3 regions of the Paraburkholderia sp. BCC1876 genome follow, and region 2 is predicted to be linked to each of the others. Evidence: riboswitches for the same ligand, from Rfam matches in the RefSeq annotation. Region 2 holds a riboswitch; each other region holds the start of a gene.
The links. A riboswitch is a leader RNA that binds a small molecule or an ion and turns the genes downstream of it on or off. The one in region 2 is predicted to bind cobalamin.
Positions count from the first base shown of each region.

Region 1: linked by a shared signal. The riboswitch ahead of HWY05_RS19625 (TonB-dependent receptor) and the one ahead of cobW (cobalamin biosynthesis protein CobW) in region 2 are both predicted to bind cobalamin.
Region 3: linked by a shared signal. The riboswitch ahead of cobG (precorrin-3B synthase) and the one ahead of cobW (cobalamin biosynthesis protein CobW) in region 2 are both predicted to bind cobalamin.

Region 1 is NZ_CADFGI010000005.1:150,940-158,034, forward strand. It holds gene HWY05_RS19625 (TonB-dependent receptor) at 1-1,938, opposite strand, end outside; cobalamin riboswitch at 2,105-2,303, opposite strand; gene metE (5-methyltetrahydropteroyltriglutamate--homocysteine S-methyltransferase) at 2,323-4,623, opposite strand; gene HWY05_RS19635 (LysR family transcriptional regulator) at 4,746-5,672, shown strand; gene cobF (precorrin-6A synthase (deacetylating)) at 5,687-6,463, shown strand; gene HWY05_RS19645 (hypothetical protein) at 6,753-7,019, shown strand; gene HWY05_RS19650 (ATP-binding protein) at 7,030-7,095, opposite strand, start outside.
Region 2 is NZ_CADFGI010000011.1:247,522-254,616, forward strand. It holds gene HWY05_RS31455 (cobyrinate a,c-diamide synthase) at 1-332, opposite strand, end outside; gene cobO (cob(I)yrinic acid a,c-diamide adenosyltransferase) at 336-938, opposite strand; gene HWY05_RS31465 (cobalamin biosynthesis protein) at 935-1,357, opposite strand; cobalamin riboswitch at 1,595-1,875, shown strand; gene cobW (cobalamin biosynthesis protein CobW) at 1,964-3,055, shown strand; gene cobN (cobaltochelatase subunit CobN) at 3,062-6,892, shown strand; gene HWY05_RS31480 (ATP-binding protein) at 6,889-7,095, shown strand, end outside.
Region 3 is NZ_CADFGI010000001.1:361,461-368,555, forward strand. It holds gene HWY05_RS01450 (cobalt-precorrin-6A reductase) at 1-523, opposite strand, end outside; gene cbiE (precorrin-6y C5,15-methyltransferase (decarboxylating) subunit CbiE) at 520-1,833, opposite strand; cobalamin riboswitch at 1,918-2,097, shown strand; gene cobG (precorrin-3B synthase) at 2,215-3,828, shown strand; gene HWY05_RS01465 (precorrin-8X methylmutase) at 3,821-4,447, shown strand; gene HWY05_RS01470 (precorrin-2 C(20)-methyltransferase) at 4,448-5,179, shown strand; gene cobJ (precorrin-3B C(17)-methyltransferase) at 5,176-6,930, shown strand; gene HWY05_RS01480 (alpha/beta hydrolase) at 6,998-7,095, opposite strand, start outside.

The DNA of each region.
Region 1 (7,095 bases), on a different contig from region 2:
GAACGTATACGCCAGCTTGCCGAATGCCGTCCGACCCAACGTGTTATAGCCATACGCGGTCGAGTACTGATGATTGAACAGATTCGACAGCGACGCGGACAACGTCAGATGCGAATTGACCGTGTAAGCGGCACGCAGACCGACCGTCGCGTACGACGGCAGATACGTCGTATTCGCCGGATCGTCGTAAGTCGAGCCACCGTACTGCAGCGTCACGCCGGTGCTCAGCGCGTGCAGATGAAACTCGTCCCACGTGTGATCGACGCTCAGGCTAACCGTCTGACGCGGCCGACGATTGAGCCACGTGCGGTCGGTAACATCCTGCGGATTCAGCAGACCGATCGCGAGGCTCACCGGCGTCGAGCGGCCGAGCGTGCCACGGTACGACAGATCGATGCCCTGAATATGCGCGCGCCCCACGTTTACCGGCGCAAACGTCACCGGGTCGTACGTGATGAGGTCATGCACCCGCGTGTCGTACAACGCGGCCGTGAACGTACCGATCGACGTCGTAGCATCGAGCGCCGCTTCGACCGTATCACTGCGTTCGGGCGACAGGTTCGGGTTCGAGAAACCCGGGTAATACAGATCGTTGAACGTCGGCAGACGGAACGCGTTGCCATACGAAACACGCGCGGTATAAACCGGCGTAATCGCATAAGCGAGCGCGACATTGCCGGTATTGACCGACTGCCCTTGCACGATCTCGTGGCGGCCCGCGAGGAACAGCGTGAACGCCCCGAGCACGGCCGACTGATGCAGCGAAACCGCCGAATCGTTGCGAGCCGGCACGCCCGACGGAATATCGATCGGCAGGAAGGCCTGCTCGCGCGAGAAGTCATAAGCGAGCTTCGTCTCGCCGGACAACGGCAAACCGAACAGCGTATGCCCATGCTCCTGGTGCGTCAGCGAAGTCGACGTGCTGAAACGCGTCGAGTCGATTTCATCGGTGGCGAGGGTCGGGTCGTTCGCGTAGAGGAACTGGCGGTCGTTCGCGTAGCCGACCGACTGGTCGAACTGCGTGTACGGCGTGATATCGACGTGCAGCGCGATACCTGTCGTCAGTTGATGATCGAGCTGCTGGTTGTCGCCGCCGGCGTTGTCGTAGGAAAACGTGGACTTGTGATAAAGCGCGAAGGTCGAGATCGACCAGTTGTCGCGCGCATAGCCGAGCCGCGCGTCCACGTCTTGCGCGTGGTACGGATTGCGGCCGTCCTCGTGCCCGTAGGCGAACGGTTTGGTGGCGTCGATCCCTGCGGTGTTGTAGTCGTGCAGACCGAGCGAGTACGTCAACCCGGACAAGGCCGAAAGCGGCCCCGTGGACGGAATGCTGCCCGAGGTGCGGATTTGCGTGTCGAACGTCTTGTTCGAACCGCCGCCCACCGAGACCGTGGTCCGGTTAGGCTGATTCGCCGCATGGTTCGTGAAGAGTTGCACGACACCGCCCACCGCGTCCGCGCCGAATGACGCGGCGGCCGGTCCCGAGATCACTTCGACGCGGTCGAACGCGGAGGTCGGCAGATCGGCCCACGAGGCCTGGCCCGTCGTCGCGGAACCGACCCGGATGCCGTCGATGAACACCGCCACCTGGCTGCCGCTCGACCCGCGAATGCTGACGGCCGCCGTCGCGCCCGGTCCGCCGTTTTGCGACACGGTCACGCCGGGCAACGTCGCCAGCGCTTGCGTGATGCTCGGATCAGCCGGCGACAGACGGTCGAGATCCGCCTTGCTCAACACCTGCGTCGACGCATAGCGTTGGTCGAACGATTGCGGCAGATGCTGCGTATCGCCCGTCACGAGAATGTTTGGCAGCGTGGTTTGAGCCGGCGGTTGGGCGTCGGGCGACAGCGACGCGTCGTCCGCGGCGTGAGCGGTTTGCCATGCGGATACTGCGGAAACCGTCAGCGCGGACGTAACGAGGAGATGACGGAACTTCATAGTGAGCCAATGCCTGATGCGGAAAGGCGAAGGCACAACGCCCCCGCGGGTGGAGCGTTCTGAAACGTGCTGGTGGACATGACAGGTCCTGAGGTTAGGCTGTCTTTGCAACGAGCGACCGCATGGAGCGGTGCTGGCGCATCGGGACACCCCGCCCGATACGGCTGCGCAGACCTCGGTCGATGGCAGGTCTCCTGGCTCGCGAGTCGCCGTTCTGCGCCGACCTTCCCGGTGTCCCAGTGGTCATGAGTGGCGCGAACTCGTCGCTTACAGTTGCGGGGGCAGCCGCAGACTCGGCGCATTGCTGCGCCTCACTGCGTTCCCTTTTGATCCCGGTCAGGGGAACCATCAGGGCGCAAGCGTAACGACTGGTAGTGCCGTCCGTCAATTATTCGTGATATCGGACGTCACCTCGGGCGCAACAAGTTTCTGCCGCAAGGCCTTCGCGGCCTGCACCATATTGGTCAACGCGGCTTCCGTCTCGGGCCAGCCACGGGTTTTCAGGCCGCAGTCCGGGTTGACCCACAAGCGCTCGGCGGGAATCACCTCACAGGCACGTTCCAGCAGACGCTGCATCGCTTCAACGCTCGGCACGCGTGACGAATGCGTGTCGTACACGCCCGGGCCAATTCCGTTCGGATAGGCGAACTCGCCGAAACCGTCGAGCAGTTCCATCGACGAGCGCGACGTCTCGATCGTGATCACGTCCGCATCCAGCGCGGCGATCGACGGCAAAATGTCGTTGAACTCCGAATAGCACATATGGGTGTGAATCTGCGTCGCGTCCGACACCCCGCCGGCCGCGATGCGGAATGCGCGGGTCGCCCAGTCGAGATACGCGGGCCAGTCCGCCTGACGCAGCGGCAGCCCTTCACGGAAAGCCGGCTCGTCGATCTGGATGATGCGGATGCCGGCTTTCTCGAGGTCCACCACTTCATCGCGAATCACCAGCGCCAGTTGCAGCGCCGTGGTCGAGCGCGGCTGGTCGTCGCGCACGAACGACCATTCGAGCAGCGTGACCGGACCGGTCAGCACGCCTTTCACCAACCTGTCGGTCAACGACTGCGCATGACAGGCGTTGTCCACGATCATCGGTTCGGGCCGGTACACGTCGCCGTAAATGATCGGCGGCTTGACGCATTGCGAGCCGTAGTTCTGCACCCAGCCGTTTTCGGTGAGCGCGTAGCCCCACAGCTTGTCGGCGAAATGCTCGACCATGTCGTTGCGTTCCACTTCGCCATGCACCAGCACGTCGAGCCCGAGTTCTTCCTGTTTGCGTACGACGCTCGCCGTTTCCGCGCGCATCCGCTCGAGGTAGTCGAGCGCGCGGAGTTCGCCGCGCCGGTACGCCGCGCGTGCTTGCCGGATCGCCGGCGTCTGCGGGAACGAGCCGATCGTCGTGGTGGGCAGCAACGGCAACTTCAACGCGTGACGCTGCACGCGGCTACGGTCGGCGAACGGACTCTTGCGGTCCGCCATCGCGTCGGTAATCGTGGCGACGCGCCGTTGCACCAGCACGTTGAACACGCCGCCGGAACTGCGGCGCGAATCGAGTGCGGCGTCCGCTGCCGCGAGCGCCGGTTCGGCCGCCGCCGGATCGCGCAGCGCCAGGGCCAGCGTGCCGATCTCGTCGAGCTTTTCGGTAGCGAAAGCGAGCCACGAGCGGAGTTCGGCGTCGAGCTTCTTTTCGGACGCGAGCGTGACGGGCACATGCGCCAGCGAGCACGACGGCGCGATCCACAGCCGTTCGCCGCGCTCGGCATCAACGCTTTCCAGCGAAGCCGCGATCTCGCCCAGATCGGCGCGCCAGACGTTGCGCCCGTCGATCACGCCGACCGACAGCACCTTGTCCGCCGGCAGCGCCGAACGCCATGCGTCCAGTTGTTGCGGCGCGCGAACCAGATCGATATGCACGCCGTGAACCGGCAGCCCGGCAACCAGCGGCGCATGGTCGGCGGCGGTGTCGAAGTACGTGGCCAACAGTACCTTGACGCCGCCGTCGCCCAGCACGTTATAGACGGCGGCGAACGCTTCGAGCCAGTCCGCTTCGAGGTCGAGGCACAGCGCGGGTTCGTCCAGCTGAACCCATTCGATCCCGCGCGCCTTCAACTGGTCGAGGATGCGGATATAGCGGATCACCAGACCCGGCAGCAACGACAACCGGTCGAAGCCCGCCACGCGACTCTTCGAGAGCCACAGGTAAGTGATCGGCCCGATCAGCACCGGCTTGACCGCGAAATCCAGCGCTAGCGCTTCGTCGACTTCGTCGAAGAACCAGTCGACGCCGCCATTGAACGTCGTATCGGGACCGAGTTCCGGCACGAGGTAGTGATAGTTGGTGTCGAACCACTTGGTCATTTCCATCGCCGGCTGCGCCTTGTTGCCGCGCGCCAGTTCGTGATACTGCGCGAGCGACAGCGTGGCCGGTTCGAAGCCGAAGCGCGCCGGCAGCGCACCGAGCAACGCGGTCAGGTTCAGCATCGGGTCGTACCACGCGAAATCGCCGACCGCGACGAAATCCAGCTTCGCGTCCCGCTGCAACGCCCAGTGACGCGCGCGCAGCGCCTTGCCGACACCGCGCAGATAGGCGTCGTCGGACTCGCCGCGCCAGAACGACTCCTGCGCGAACTTCAGTTCACGTTGCGCGCCGATGCGCGGAAAACCGGAAATATGGGTGCGGGCCATGCAGAATCCTTGAGTGAATGCCGCGCAGTGTGCGAGTCGCGCTATGATTCATCAAGCGACATGTTTTCATCATCATATGAGCCACATTCATATCAAGACTTTTCCCGTTTCGGTGTATCGCCATGCTTGAACTGCGCCATCTTCGCTCGCTGATCGCGATCTCCGAGTCCGACAAGCTGGTCGCCGCCGCCGAACGCGTCAATCTGAGCCAGTCCGCGTTATCGCACCAGATCCGCGACATGGAAGCCCATTACGAGGTCTCGCTGTTCGAGCGGACTCGCCACGGCCTGCGTTTCACCGCCGCCGGCGAGCGGCTGCTCGCGCTCGCGCGCGACACGCTGGCCGCCGTGGCCACCGCCGAACGCGATCTGGTTCGCCTGAAGGGCGACGTGCGCGGCGAGTTGCGGATCGTGCTGGAATGCCACACCTGTTTCGACTGGCTGATGCCGGTCATGGACGAATTCCGGCGCCGCTGGCCGGAGGTCGAAGTGGATCTGGTCGCGGGTTTTCACGCCGACCCGATGAAGCTGCTGAACGAACGCAAAGCCGACGTCGTGATCGGTTCGAAGCCCACCGCTAAACGCGGCCTGCACGTCGCGCCGTTGTTCCGCTTCGAGATCCAGGTGGTGATCGCCAATGAACACCGTCTGCGCAACAAGCGGCGTGTCGGCCCGGAAGACCTGCAAGGCGAGACGCTGATTACCTACCCGGTGCCGGAGGCGCGTATCGACCTGATCCGCGAGGTGCTCGAACCGGCCGGCATCAAGCTCGAACGGCGCACCGCCGAACTGACCATCGCGATCATGCAACTCGTGGCGAGCCGGCGCGGCATCGCGGCGCTGCCGAACTGGGGCGTGAAGAATTACGTCGATCACGACTACGTGCTCGCGAAACGGGTCGGCGCCGCAGGGCTGTGGAGCGAACTGTATGCGGTCGCACCTAAAGACATTGCGGGGCGGCCCTACTTCGACGATTTCGTGAGGATCGTTCGCGACATCTGCGCGGCGCAGCTCGACAGCATCGAGCTGATCTCCACTCATCCTCATTAACCGGAAATCTCTTGATGAAAAAAATCCTGATCATAGGGATCGGCGCGGGCGATCCGGACTACCTGACCGTTCAGGCGATCAACGCGCTCAACCAGGCCGACGTGTTCTTCGTGATGGATAAAGGCGTCGCGAAAGAGAAGCTGATCGCGCTGCGCAAGCAGATCATCGAGCGTTTCGTGGACGGCGAGCGTTACCGGATCGTCGAGGCGAGCAGCCCCGAACGCCGCCCCGACGAAGGCGACTATCGCTCCGCAGTGGACGAGTTGAACCGCGACAAGCAACGCATCTTCGAACGCCTGATCGCGGAGGAACTGAACGACGGCGAGGTCGGCGCGTTTCTGGTGTGGGGCGATCCGTCGCTGTACGACAGCACGATTCGCATTGTCGAAGCAATCGCCAGGTCGATCGTAGAAGGCGGCGGCGAGGCGCTCGACTACGAAGTGATTCCCGGCATCAGCAGCGTCCAGGCGCTGGCGGCGCGGCACAAGGTTCCGCTGAACCTGATCGGCCGCTCGATCACCATCACCAACGGCCGCTCGATCGCCGAAGGCTTCCCGGACAACGTGGACAGCGTCGTCGTCATGCTCGACTCGCAGAACGCCTACCGGCATCTCGCGAATGACGATCTCGACATTTACTGGGGCGCCTATGTCGGCACGCCCGACGAAATTCTGATCGCCGGAAAACTGCGCGACGTGATGGACGAAATCGAACGCGTCAGGGCAGAGGCGCGCCGCACGCATGGCTGGATCATGGACACGTATCTGCTGCGCAAACGCGAGCGCGCCTGAGTCCGCCCGACGCGGGCGGCGCCATGCCACAAGCGCGCGCTATCGCTGTTGCAGCGCCGCTCCGGCGCCCGCCGGGTTATCTGCCGTAACCGCCGGTATTGCGCTTTTTATCCTCCTTGCGCCAATGCGGCTTATATTGATGTTAGAGGTGTTGCCGCATCCACACGCCCGACGTTTCGGCGTGACATGCGCGGCACACACGCGCCCGGGTATGATGCCGGTCGCACTCTTAGCGGAGTCCGGTTCGCCGCCGCTCCTCACGTCGCCTTTTCCAGCCACGAGAATCATCATGCCTGCCCAACACGACGAAGCTCCCACCGCCCACGCCACGCCGGGCAAGGCGAAACGCAAGGCGCTGCCGGTGCCGGCGCGCAATCTTCTGATGGTCGCCGTCGGCGTCGTGGTGTTCGCGATCGTCGCGGGTGTCGTTCTTTACGGTCCCATTACGTATGGCGACGAGATTCCGAACTTCGGCATCATCCTCATGCTCACCGTGCCGGTTATCGCGGGCGTGGCGTTCCGGGTCGGGCTGGATGCCTGGCTGGATCGGGTCTAAGCACAATCCACTACGCGAGCGGCGGCACGACGGGCAACCCGGCGGGCAACACAACGGGCAACACCACCCACACCTC
Region 2 (7,095 bases):
GGCACGCCGAACGCGGTGGCGAGATCGGCGCTGCTCGGCGTGCCGTCGAACAGGCCCATCACGCCTTCAATCAGGATCAGGTCTGCTTCGGCCGCCGCCTGCGCGAGCAACGCGCGGCACGCGGGTTCGCCGACCATCCACAGATCGAGCGACAGCACCGGCGCGCCGCTCGCGCGCGCCAGAATCATCGGATCGAGAAAGTCCGGGCCGGTCTTGAACACGCGCACGCGCCGTCCCTGGCGCCGGTGATAGCGCGCGAGGCCCGCGGTGATCGTGGTTTTGCCTTGACCCGAGGCGGGCGCGCTGATGAAGAGCGCCGGGCACGCGGACACGGCTTAAAACTCCACGCCGCGCTGCGCTTTCACGCCTTGCTCGCGGTACGGATGCTTGACGATGCGCATTTCGGTGACGAGGTCGGCGGCTTCGATCAGCGCGTCCGGCGCGTGACGGCCGGTCACGACCACATGCAGCAGCCCGGCGCGGGCGTTCAACACGGCGAGGACTTCGTCGAGCGGCAGGTATTCGTATTTGAGGACGGTGTTCAGTTCGTCGAGGATCACCATCTGGTAATCGCCGCTTTCGATCATCCGGCGCGCTTCGTCCCAGCCTTTGCGCGCGGTGGCGATGTCGGCGTCGCGATTCTGCGTGTTCCACGTATAGCCGTCGCCCATCGTGACGAAATCGCAGTGGGCGATCGCGCCGAGGAAGTCGCGCTCCGACGTATGCAACGCACCCTTGATGAACTGCACGACGCCCAGCCGCATGCCGTGGCCCAGCACGCGCACGGCCATGCCGAACGCGGCCGTGGTTTTGCCTTTGCCGGTGCCGGTGTTGACGATCAGCAGACCTTTTTCGACAGTAGCCTGAGCCTGTTTCTTTTTGTGGCCTTCGCGCCGGCGCTCGGTCATCCGTTGATGGGATTCGGGATCGGTTTTCATGGCAGGTCCTGGGGTTGGATGGCGTGGTCGGTGGAGGTGGCGATCGCCACGGTGACACCGGCATGAATCGTTTTACGTACGGTAAGGCGGGCTCGCGACGCGGTCGGTTCGCCCGCCGCAGCCAGCAGCGCGCATGGCTCACACACGCCGTCCACGCCGAGATGGTTTTTTGCCGCTGCCGAGTAGGTTTCTACCGGCACCGCCGCGATCTGCTCACGGCTGAAGAAAGCCAGCGGCAACGCATGGCGTGTGCAGAAATCAAGCAAACCGGCTTCACGGGATTTACTGTCGATCGATGCGACTACCCGGATCTGATCGATCCGATACGTGCCGAGCGCGGCGCGCACGGCTGCTTCGATCTGTTCGGCCGAACTATGCAAGCGGCAGCCGATGCCGACACTTAGCCACGCGCGGTTCATCGCGGCGTGCATGGCGCGCGCCACGTCGTCAGCGGATTGGAAGGATGAAACAAGCAGGAGCGTTTGAGGGCTGGCATCGAGGTCATGCAATACAACGAATTCCCGTTTTACGGCCCATGCGAACGCATGAGCGGGCGCATAGGCGGGCACCAAACGCGCGCATACGATAGCACACGGTGCCCCGCCCGATAAGCCTTCGCGGCCGGTGTCGCCTTGACGTCGGCGGGCCGCGGGCCTACACTCGCACGCACTTTTGGTGCTCGTGTGCGCGCTCTCGCGCATGCAGTTAAACGGGAAACAGGGTGCCCGCCTGCAATGGAACGGGTCAACCTGTGCTGCCCCCGCAACGGTAAGCGAAATGTGGCGTCCGGTTCAGTCTCCGGCGCCGCGGAGCCGGCTTCAATGTCCACGCGCAAGGCCGCGTCGGCATGTCACCACTGGGCGAGAACCTCCTCGCCCGGGAAGGGGAAGCGGCGCTTTCGCCAGCCCGGATACCGGCCAGAACATGCAGAGCGAACACCGCGGGGATGCGGCGCGCGCTCATGACCTCCGCACAGAACGAAACGCGCCGGCGTACCCGTGCAACTCCTACGGATGGACCTCACGATGCAAACTCAAATGCGCAAGATTCCCGTCACCATCGTCACGGGCTTTCTCGGCAGCGGCAAGACCACGCTGCTGCGGCACATTCTTCAGCATGCGGGCGGCAAGCGCATCGCGGTGATCGTCAACGAGTTCGGCGAGCTCGGTATCGACGGCGAAATCCTCAAGGGTTGCGGCATCGGTTGCGACGAAAACGGCGTCGAAACGGAAGGCCAACTGTATGAACTGGCGAACGGCTGCCTGTGCTGCACCGTGCAGGAAGAGTTCTTTCCGGTGATGGAAAAGCTCGTGGAACGGCGCGGCCAGATCGATCACGTGCTGATCGAAACCTCCGGCCTCGCGTTGCCCAAGCCGCTCGTGCAGGCGTTCAACTGGCCGCAGATCAAGAACAGCTTCACCGTCGACGCGGTGGTCACGGTGGTGGACGGCCCGGCTGCTGCGAGCGGCCAGTTCGCCGACAATCCGGTTGCCGTGGACGCGCAGCGCCAGGCCGATCCGAATCTCGATCACGAATCGCCGCTGCACGAACTGTTCGAAGACCAGTTGTCCGCGGCCGATCTGGTGATCCTGAACAAGACCGATCTGCTCGACGACGCGCAGCAAGGCGCGGTCGAGGCCGTGATCCGCGAAGAGATTCCGCTGCAAGTGAAGATAGTGCGCGCGCACATGGGTCAGCTCGATCTGCATACGTTGCTCGGGCTCGAAGCGGCGTCGGAAGAAACGATTCATTTGCGCCACGACAACCATGGGTCCGCCGAGGACGCCGATCACCATCACGACGAATTCGATTCGGTGGTCGTGCAGGCGGACGCGCCGTCGCGCGAAGCGGTGATCGCCGCGTTGCAGTCGCTCGTCGAAACCAACACGATTTACCGCGTGAAGGGTTTCGCGGCGCTGCCGGGCGCGCCGATGCGGCTGGTGATTCAGGGCGTGGGCCGTCGCTTCGACAGCTATTTCGATCGACGCTGGCAGGCCGGCGAAGGCGGCCGCAGCCGCTTCGTGCTGATCGGCGAAGACCTCGACCAGGCCGCGCTGCAACGCGCGTTCGATGTTGCGCTGGGCGTCGCGTCCAGCCACGAAGCGCACCAGGCGTAAGCGCTCATGCATCTGCTGCGCACGACGCCGGGCGGCTTTGTCGACGATACGCAAGGCGTGATCCGTATCGATCAGCAGCCTGCCGAGATCGTCGTGCTCAGCTCCGCCGACACCACGCTGTCGCTGCTGGCGAGCGTGTTTCCGCGTCTGGGTGAAGGCTTTCCGAGTCTGCGACTCGCGAATGTCACGTATCTGCGGCAGCCGGCTTCGGTCGACTTCTATGTTGAAGACGTGTTGCAGCATGCACGCGTGGTGGTGGTCGATCATCTCGGCGGCGAGGCATATTGGCCGTACGGCATCGAGCAGGTGGTTGCGCTCGCCGAGCGTAAGCAGCAGACGCTCGCGATGTTTTCCGGCGACCTGCAGGAAGATCCGAATCTGCTGGCGCGCAGCACCGCGGACGCCGATCTGTGCCATCAGTTGTGGCGCTATCTGCGCGAAGGCGGCGCGCAGAACGCAGAAGCGTTTTTGCGCTGCATCGCGCACCGCACGTTCGGCTGGGGACGTGAACCGGCGCCGCCGCGCGCGTTGCCCGCCGCCACGCTCTATCACCCCGAACGCGACACGCCGAGCGTCGCCGATTGGCAGGCGCGCTGGCGCGCCGGCGCGCCGGTGGCCGCGATCCTGTTCTACAAGGCGCATCTGCAGGCGGCCAATACGGCGGTGTTCGATGCGCTGATCGACGCGCTCGAAGCGCAAGGGCTCAATCCGCTGCCGATCGCGATCACGTCGCTGAAAGATGCGATGAGCCGCGACGTCGTGCAGTCGTTGTGCGCGCAACATCAGGTCGCGCTGGTGCTGAACACGACCGCGTTCGCCGCGTCCGCGATCGACGATCCCGAGCCGCTCGCACTCGCCGGCGACGCGCCGGTGCTGCAGGTGATCCTGAGCGGCGGCAATCGCGAGGACTGGCTCAAGGACAACCATGGCCTCAATTCGCGCGATATCGCCATGCATATCGCGCTGCCGGAAGTGGACGGTCGCATCATCACGCGGGCGATCAGTTTCAAGGGCCTGGCCTATCGTTGTCCGCACACCGAAGTCGACGTGGTCCGCTATCAGCCGGATCTCGAACGCGTGGGCTTTCTTGCCGAACTGAGCCGCCGCTGGTGCCGTCTCGGCACGCTCGACAACGCGGACAAGAAACTCGCGCTGATTCTCGCCAACTATCCGATGAGCGAAGGGCGGATCGGCAATGGCGTCGGGCTCGATACGCCGGCTTCGGTGGTCGGCATTCTGGCGATGCTGCGCGACGAGGGTTATCGTCTCGCCGATTTGCCCGTGGACGGGGGCGCGCTGTTGCAGAAGCTCACCGAAGGCGTGACCAACGACCCGGTGGTGCGGGATTTGCGGCCGGCCTTGCAAAGCCTCGCGCTCGACGACTATCTGACTTACTTCAACGCGTTGCCCGCCGATGCGCGCGAGGCATTGAACGCGCGCTGGGGTGCGCCCGGGCAGGACCCGACGTTGCGGCGCGGCCGTTTCATGATCGCGGGATGGCGCTGCGGGCAGGTGTTCGTCGGCATTCAGCCGTCGCGTTCGCGTGAGCAAGGCGACTACGCGAGCTATCACGACGCCGAACTTGTGCCGCCGCATGCGTACCTTGCGTTCTATTTCTGGCTGCGTCATCAGTTCGGGATCGACGCGGTCGTGCATGTCGGCAAACACGGCAATCTCGAATGGCTGCCCGGCAAGAGCGTTGCGCTCAGCGAGGCCTGCTGGCCCGATCTGATTCTCGGGCCGATGCCGCATCTGTATCCGTTCATCGTCAACGATCCGGGCGAGGGCAGCCAGGCGAAGCGTCGCGCGCAGGCCGTGATCATCGATCATCTGATGCCGCCGCTCACGCGCGCCGAAACGTACGGGCCTTTGCAGGATCTCGAACGCCAGGTCGACGAATACTATGAAGCGCTGATGGTCGACCCGCGTCGCTCGAAACTCTTGCGGCGCACGATTCTGGCGACCATCGTCGAACATAAGCTGCATGAAGAGCTGAGTCTCGCGGCGCCAAACGGGCAGGACGCTGAAGATACGCTGCTGACGCGCGTCGACGCCTGGCTGTGCGAGTTGAAAGAAGCGCAGATTCGCGATGGGTTGCACACGTTTGGTCAATCGCCTGACGGTGTGCAGCGGCGCGATACGTTGCTGGCGTTGGGGCGCTTTCCCGTCGGTGATGGGCAAGGCGGCAAGGCCGGTTTGATCGATGCGCTGGCGCGCGATCTGCGGATGGATCATCTGTTCGATCCGTTGTCGGTGGATTGGTCGGCGGCGTGGGACGGGCCGCGTCCCGATGTGTTGCAGCGCGTGAGCGAGGCGCCGTGGCGGCATTGCGGCGATACGCGCGAACGGCTGGAATTGCTGGCGGCGGCGATGTTGCGTGGCGTGTGTGGCGATGGCGGCGAGTGCCGCGACGGCGACGATCGCGCCGAATTGGATTTAACGCCGGCCGCGGGAAGTTTGCCGCAGGCGGAGCGCGTGATCGAGCGTCTGCGCAACGATGTATTGCCGCGCCTCGACGCGTGCGGTCCGCAGGAAATGATGCAGTTGAAGCGCGGCCTCGAAGGGCGTTTCGTGCCGCCGGGGCCGAGCGGATCGCCGTCGCGCGGACGCCCTGACGTGCTGCCGACCGGCCGCAATTTCTATTCCGTCGACACGCGCGCGGTCCCGACGCAAGCCGCCTGGTCGCTCGGATTGAAGTCCGCCCAGCAACTGATCGAGCGGCATTTGCAGGAGAAAGGCGACTATCCGCGCGCCATCGGTCTCTCGGTATGGGGCACCGCGACGATGCGCACCGGCGGCGACGATATCGCTCAGGCGCTCGCGTTGCTCGGCGTGCGGCCGAAGTGGGCGCCGGGCAGTCATCGCGTGACCGACTTCGAGATCATGCCGATCGACGCGTTCGACCGGCCGCGTATCGACGTCACGCTGCGCGTCTCCGGTTTTTTCCGCGATGCGTTCGCCAACGTGATGCATCTGTTCGACGCCGCCGTGCAAGCCGTGGCCGAACTCGATGAGCCGGAGGAGCTGAATCCGATTCGCGCGCGCGTGCTGCGCGAACGCGACGCGCTGATCGCGCGCGGCATGGACGCCGTCGAAGCGCGCCGGCGCGCCGGCTGGCGCGTGTTCAGCGCGCGGCCCGGCGCGTATGGTGCGGGTCTGCAGGACATGATCGACTCGCAACACTGGCAGACCGACGCCGATCTCGCGAATGCGTATCAGGCGTGGGGCGGTTACGCGTATACGCAGAAGAGCGCGGGCGAAGAGGCGCGGCAAGCGTTCGGCGTGCGCCTCGCCGCGATGGATGTGGTGCTGCAGAACCAGGACAATCGCGAGCACGATCTGCTCGATTCGAACGATTACTACCAGTTTCAGGGCGGCATGGTCGCGGCGGTGCGGCATCTGGCCGGCGATCAGCCGAGTGTGTATCACGCCGATCACAGCAATCCGGCCGCGCCGCGCGTGAGAACGCTGCATGAGGAGATCGCGCGGGTGATTCGCTCGCGCGTGGTCAATCCGAAATGGCTCGACGGCGTGAAGCGTCATGGATATAAGGGGGCGGCGGAAATTGCCGCGACCGTGGACTATCTGTACGGTTATGACGCGACCGCGCGCGTGGTCGCGGATCATCAATATGCGCTCGTTACTGAGGCTTATCTGAACGACGCGGATACCCGCGAGTTCTTGCAGCGGCACAATCCGCATGCGTTGCATTCGATTTGCGAGCGGCTGCTTGAGGCGATGCAGCGAGGGTTGTGGCAGGCGCCTGGTGAGTATCGTGGGCAGGTTGAACGGCATTTGCTCGCGAGCGAGCAGCAGATTGAAGGGGCGCGGATATGAGTTCATCGGATCAGGGTATGGACCCAAAGGCGGGCGAGAGCGTGACTCAAGGCACTGACCGAGGCACGAACCAAGGCGTGACCCAAGGCGTGACCCAAGGCGTGACCCAAGGCGTGGCTCAAAGCGCAAACTCGCGCCTCGCTTTTCCGTTTGCCGCGCTGGTCGGGCAGGCGCCGTTGCAGCAGGCGCTTCTACTGGCTGCG
Region 3 (7,095 bases), on a different contig from region 2:
CGCCTTCGAGCGTGAACGGGCCGCGCGTCGCGATGATCCTTGCGCGCGTGGCGTCCTGGTGCGGATCGAGACAGCGGACAGTCCAGAACTGATGCGCGGGAATTTCGTCGAGATGCGCGAGCGGTTCGCGGCCGAGCGTGAACAGCGGCTTTCTGAATGGCGCGAGCGCCGCCGTGAGTTCGTTCCAGTCGCCGACCATCCGCCAATCGTCGCCGGCTTGCGGCTGCCAGGCCGGACGGCGCAGCGCCCAACACGGCACCTGCGCCGCATGACTGGCGCGCGCGGCGTTCGCGCTGATTTGCGCGGCGTACGGATGGGTCGCGTCGATCACGAGGCCGATGCGTTCGTCCGCGAGGTATTGCGCCATGCCGTCGCTACCGCCGAAACCGCCGACACGCACCGAGCACGCCAGATCGTCGGGCACCTTGCCGAGACCCGCGAGACTGTACACGTGCGTGGAATCGAGTTGATGCGCGATTCGTAACGCGTCGCCAGTGCCGCCTAGCAGCAGGATTCGCGTCATTGCGGGGTGCCGCTGTTTGCGGCGCTGACGGTGTTCGCGGTGCTGACCGTGTTTGCCTTGTTTGCGCCGCTCGCATCGCTTCCGACGCTTGCCGCGTCCACCCCACGCCCCGGCTTCATCACCTCCAGCAACGTAATCGGCAACGCCTGCCGCCACGTATCGAAACCGCCGAGCGGTTGCGCATCCGCCAACGCAATCCGCGTCAACGTGCCGCCAAACCGCTCGCGCCACGCAACCAACGCCGCCTCGCCCTGCAACGTCACCGCGTTGGCAACCAGCCGGCCGCCTTCGCGCAAGCTCGCCCAGCACGCTTCGAGCACGCCCGGCACGGTCACGCCACCGCCGATGAACACAGCATCCGGCGCCGGCAAGCCCTGCAGCGCATCCGGCGCGCGACCGGCCACCAGTTGCAGACCCGGCACGCCCAACGCATCGCGATTGTGTTCGATAAAGCGCTGCCGTTCCGCGTGACCTTCAATCGCGATCGCGCGGCACGCTGGATGCGCGCGCATCCATTCAATGCCGATCGAACCGCTGCCCGCGCCCACGTCCCACAGCAACTCGCCGGGCGTCGGCGCGAGACGCGCGAGCGTGATGGCCCGCACGTCGCGCTTGGTCAACTGACCGTCGTGACGAAACGCATCGTCGGGCAAGCCGCAAGTGAGCGGCAGACGCGGCGCGCCCTGGGTCGCCCGGCATTCGAGCGCGATCAGATTCAACGCGGCCACCTCGCTCGCGGACCACTGATCCGCGCGACCGTCGATCCGGCGTTCCAACTCCCCGCCCAGATGCTCCAGCACGATCATGCGCGTCGCGCCGAAGCCGCGCGCGTTCAGCAACGCCGCGAGCGCCGCGGGCGTGCGGCCATCCGCGCTCAGCACGAAAACGCGCGCGCCGTGATGCAAATGCGCGTTCAATGCCGGCAGTGGACGGCCCACCAGCGACACCGTCGCGACGTCCTGCAACGGCCAGCCGAGACGCGCGGCCGCCAGCGACAACGACGACGGCGCAGGCAACACCCGCAACTCATCCGCCGGCAATTGACGCGCGAGCGTCGCGCCGACGCCGAACAGCATCGGGTCACCACTCGCCAGCACGCACACCGCACCGCCACGCTCGGCGAGCAACGGCGCGAGATCGAACGGACGCGGCCACGCGGCCCGCCGCGCCGTGAGACGCGCGGGCAGCATCGCCAGATGCCGCTCGCCGCCATACACCACCGACGCCGCCAGCAACGCACGTCGCGCGGACCGCCCCAAACCGGCGAAGCCGTCGTCGCCAATGCCCACCACGGTCAGCCATGCCGGCATCCGACCATCCTTATTCTGTATCTTCAAATAATGCGCTGAGCCACGCCGATCAAGGCGTCCAGCCTCGTTATGCTGTTCGAAAAAAGGCATAATACAGCCGCCGGCGCCCTTCGGGGCCTAAGAGGGAACACAGTGTCACTGTGGCTGCCCCCGCAACTGTATGCAGCGAGTCCGCCCGCGCTGCGCGCCACTGGTTCGACCGGGAAGGCCGCGACGGACTTTGACCTGCCAGCCAGGAGACCTGCCGGCGAGACTGTTCGTGCCAACCAACATCGGGCGGGGTGTACCGATGCCGCAGCAACGCCCGCTCCCAGGCTTGCTCGGGCCACCGCGCGACGCTACCCGGTGTCCGTTTTGAAGCAAGCTTCGTCCTCCCCTGTTATGCAACATGCGGCGCTCGCGCTGCGGCCGTCGGCCTGTCCGGGGCTGCTGCGGATCGTCGTCGCGCGCGACGGGGGGCTGTGCCGGATCAAGCTGCCCGGCGGCGCGTTGAGCGCGGCCCAGGCGCGCGCGATTGCCGATGCGAGCGTGCTGCACGCCGCCGGCGCGATTGAGGTGACCAATCGGGCGAATCTGCAGGTGCGGGGCGTGCGCAGCGGGCAGGAGGCGGCGTTGATCGAGGCGTTGATGGAGGCGGGGCTTGGGCCGAGCGACGCGTTGGTCGAGGACGGGCTTAGGCCGAGCAGCGCATTGCTTGAGGGCGTGCTTGGACCGGCCGACGCGTTGATTGAGGCGGCGCCTAGGCCGACGGAGACGGTGGCAGCCGCGGAAGCCGGCCACGTAAATCCAACCGCCGCCTACCCAGCGACCGCCCTCGCAGCCGACGATGTCCGCAACGTGATGATCAGCCCCGCCGCGGGACGCGATCCGTTTGCGTTGTTCGATACAGGTCCCCTTTGCGCCGAATTGCTGGCGTTGCTGCAAAGCGAGCCGCGTTTCGCGGCGCTGTCGCCAAAATTCGCGCTGTTGCTGGATGGCGGCGAAAAGCTTGCGCGTATCGATCATCCGCATGACGTGTGGCTGGCGGCGACGCGAGATGTCGATCACGTGCGGTTTGTCTTCGGGCTAGCGGGTTGGCCGCCTGAAACCGGATCGCAACACGCCGGCCACACCGGCGCTTTAGCTGCCGTGCTCCCGTCACAAGTCTGCGCGCTGATCCGCGCGTTGCTGCACACGTTTCTCGACCTCGCCGCAGCCGATGCCACGCGTATGCGTCACCTGCTCGCGACCCATTCCGCCGATGCGCTCCTGCACCACGCGCAACGCTACGTCGATTTCCCGCTGTCACGCGATGCGTCGCTAGCCCGGTGGCAACGCCGCACACCCGCCGACGCGACGCTCCGGCTCGGCGCACACGAGCAAAGCCAGCCGGACACCTGGCACGCAGGCGGCCAGCCGCCGCTCGGACGTCTCGACGCGGCCACTCTGCACGGCCTCGCCACACTCGCCCAACAGCACGGCAACGGCACACTGCGGATGACGCCCTGGCAAAGCGTCCTGCTGCCCGACATCGCATCACACGCCGTGCCGGCCGTACTAGCCAGCCTGGCTGAACTCGGCCTCGCCACCGACCCCGCGCAGGCCATTACGCGTCTGATCGCCTGCGCCGGTTCGACCGGCTGCGCCAAAAGCCTCGCCGACACCAAAACCGACGCGCTGCAACTCGCGCCGCGCCTGCCCGCCGATGTCGACGTGCATCTGAGCGGTTGTCCGCGTTCGTGCGCCGCCGCGCATTGCGCGCCGTATACGCTGCTGGCGATCGCGCCCGGCGCCTACGACCTGTATCGACGCGACGGCCAGCCCGGTTTCGGCGCCTGCGTCGCGCGTCGACTAACGATCGACCAGGCCGCCGACACGCTCGCACGCCTGGCCTCTATCGACGCCCCAATCAACGCCGCTATCGAAGCCTCAATAGACACCCCTATCGACGCCCCTATTCACGACGCCGATAAGCGACACCCACGAGCAAAACCCATGAGTAACCCCGATGCTTGATTACATCCGCGACGGTCAGGAGATCTATCGCCAATCTTTCGCGACGATCCGCGCGGAGGCCGATTTGTCGCGCATTCCCGCCGACCTCGACAAGCTCGCGGTCCGCGTGATCCACGCGTGCGGCATGGTCGACGTGGTCGACGCGCTGCGGTTTTCCGAAGGCGCCGGCACGGCCGGCCGCGCGGCGCTCGCGCAAGGCGCGCCGATTCTGTGCGATGCGGGCATGGTCGCGCAAGGCATCACGCGCGCGCGTTTGCCGGCGAACAACGAAGTGATCTGCACGCTCACGCATCCGGACGTGCCGTCGCTCGCGCGCGAACTGGGCAACACGCGCTCGGCCGCCGCGCTCGAATTGTGGCGCCCGCATCTGGCGGGCAGCGTCGTCGTGATCGGCAATGCGCCGACTGCCCTGTTCCATCTGCTCGACATGCTCGATGACGGCGCACCGAAGCCCGCGCTGATTCTTGGCTTTCCGGTCGGCTTCGTCGGCGCGGCGGAATCGAAAGCGCTGCTCGCGGAAAACAGCCGCGGCGTGCCCTATGTGGCGATCGAAGGCCGGCGCGGCGGTAGCGCGATGGCCGCCGCCGCCGTCAACGCGCTGGCCACGGAGGTCGAATAAATGACCGTGCGAGGACGTCTAGTCGGACTCGGTGTCGGCCCCGGCGACCCGGAACTCATCACGCTGAAAGCGCTGCGTCTGCTGAAGGCCGCGCAGGTGGTCGCTTACTTCGTCGCGAAGGGCAAGAAAGGCAACGCCTTCAGCATTATCGAAGCGCATCTGCACGACACGCAGCAACATCTGCCGCTGGTCTATCCCGTCACCACCGAAGCGCTCGAACCGCCGCTCTCGTATGAAGCGATCATCGCCGAGTTCTACGACGGCGCGGCGGAGATCGTCGCGGGCCATCTGGATGCGGGCCGCGACGTCGCCGTGATCTGCGAGGGCGATCCGTTCTTCTACGGTTCGTACATGTACCTGCACGACCGCCTTGCGCCACGCTATGAGAGCGAAGTCGTGCCGGGCGTGTGCTCGATGCTCGGCGGCGCGGCCGTGCTCGGCGCGCCGCTGGTGTACCGGAATCAGAGCCTGTCGGTGCTCTCCGGCGTGCTGCCCGAAGCCGAATTGCGCCGCCGTCTCGCCGATGCCGACGCTGCCGTCGTGATGAAACTCGGCCGCAATTTCGACAAGGTGCGGCGCGTGCTGGGCGAACTCGGTCTCGCCGATCGCGCGCTGTACGTGGAACGCGCGACGATGGGCAACCAGCGCATCGTGCCGCTCGCCGACGTCGATCCGATGGCGTCGCCGTATTTTTCGCTGCTGGTCGTGCCGGGGGAAAAATGGCAAGGATGAACGCCCCCGCCATTGTGATTCTCGGCGCGGGCGCGTTGGAAACCGCGCGGCGCATTCAGACGCTGTATGCCGGCAGCCAGGTGTACGCGCTGCAAGGACGCGTGACCGCCGACGTGCCGTACGCCGAACTCAGCGCGCAATTGCGCGAGCTGTATGCGAGCGGTACGCCGATCGTCGCGTTGTGCGCGGCCGGCATTGTGATTCGCTGCGTCGCACCGTTGTTGACGAACAAAGGCGTCGAGCCGCCGGTGCTGGCGGTGGCCGAAGATGGCAGCGCGGTCGTGCCGCTGCTCGGCGGTCTTGCCGGCGTCAATGTGATGGCGCGCGAGATTGCCGCCGCGTTGAAGGTGCCGCCCGCAATTACAACGAGCGGCGAATTGCGCTTCGGTACCTGCGTGCTCAATCCGCCGGACGGTTACACGCTGGCGGATATCGGGCAAGGCAAACGCTTCGTGTCGGATCTGCTGGCGGGGGAAAACACGCGCGTCGAAGGTGAAGCGCCGTGGCTCGACGACGCGCAATTGCCGCGCTCGGCATCGGCGCGTCTCGCGATTCGCGTGACGCCGCGTGCGTGGGATGGGCGTGAGGATGAGCTGGTGATTCATCCGCGCAGCGTGGTGGCGGCGGTGGCGGCGGTGGCTGCTGGTGCTAGCGATGGCGATGGCGCTCGCGCGAGTGCATGCTCGTCAAGCGCCGAAATTGCGGCAAGCGTACGCGCTGCGTTGAACGAACATGGCCTCGCGACGCTTTCACTAGCCGCCCTGCTCGCCGCGTCGGATCGAATGACGCACCCCGCATTGGCCGAAGCCGCTTCGAGCCTGAACGTCCCACTGCGCTTCGCCCAAACCCGTCCCGAAGACGGCGCCCCGCCCAGCAACCTGCTGCACGCGGCGTTGCGGATCCCCTACGAAACCCTCCACGACGACCCCGACGCGGGCGTCGCGCTGGCACTCACGCCGCTCGCCATCGACGCGAACACGATCGGCATGGGACGCGGCCGCCTGACCGTCATCGGTCTAGGCCCGGGCAGCGCCGAGCTGATGGTGCCCGCCGCGCGCCTCGCGCTCGACCATGCGACCGATGTCCTCGGCTACGACACCTACGTGAAAATGGCCGGGCCGTTCCGCGCCGATCAGCGGGTCCACGGCACGGATAATCGCGAGGAATTGCAACGCGCACGTCATGCGTTCGAACTGGCGAGCGCGGGACGTTCGGTGGTGATGGTGTCGTCGGGTGACCCCGGCGTGTTCGCGATGGCCGCTGCGGTGCTCGAAGCGCTCGAAGCCGCTGGGAACGACACATGGTCTGCGGTCGAACTCGCCATCGTACCCGGCGTGTCAGCGGCGCTGGCGACCGCCGCGCAAGCCGGTGCACCGTTGGGTCACGACTTCTGCATGCTGTCGCTGTCGGACAATCTGAAGCGGTGGAGCATCATCGAAACGCGTCTGCGGCACGCCGCCGAAGCGGATCTCGTGATGGCGTTCTATAACCCGATTTCGCGTGCGCGTCCGTGGCAACTGGATAAGGCGCTGGATATCGTGCGGGCGTATCGCGCGGCAGCGACGCCGGTGGTGTTGGGACGCGATATCGGCCGGCCCGGCAGCACGTTGCGTACGCTCACGCTGGGCGAACTGCGCTCGTCCGACGTGGATATGCGCACGATGGTGATCGTCGGATCATCGACGACGCGGCGCTTTGCGAAAGGTGTTGAAGGCGGCGAATGGGTTTATACGCCGCGATGGTATAAGTGACGCGGGATGAGTGACGTGGGATGAGCAGACATGATGCGCTGGCTGATACAAAAAACCAGCCACCGCATCATCGCTTCATCCCTTCGTTCAGCGCGCGCATCTGCACGCCGTCAACCCGCGCCAGGTCGTCCAGAATCGTGAAGTGATTGCATTCTGGCAACGGCA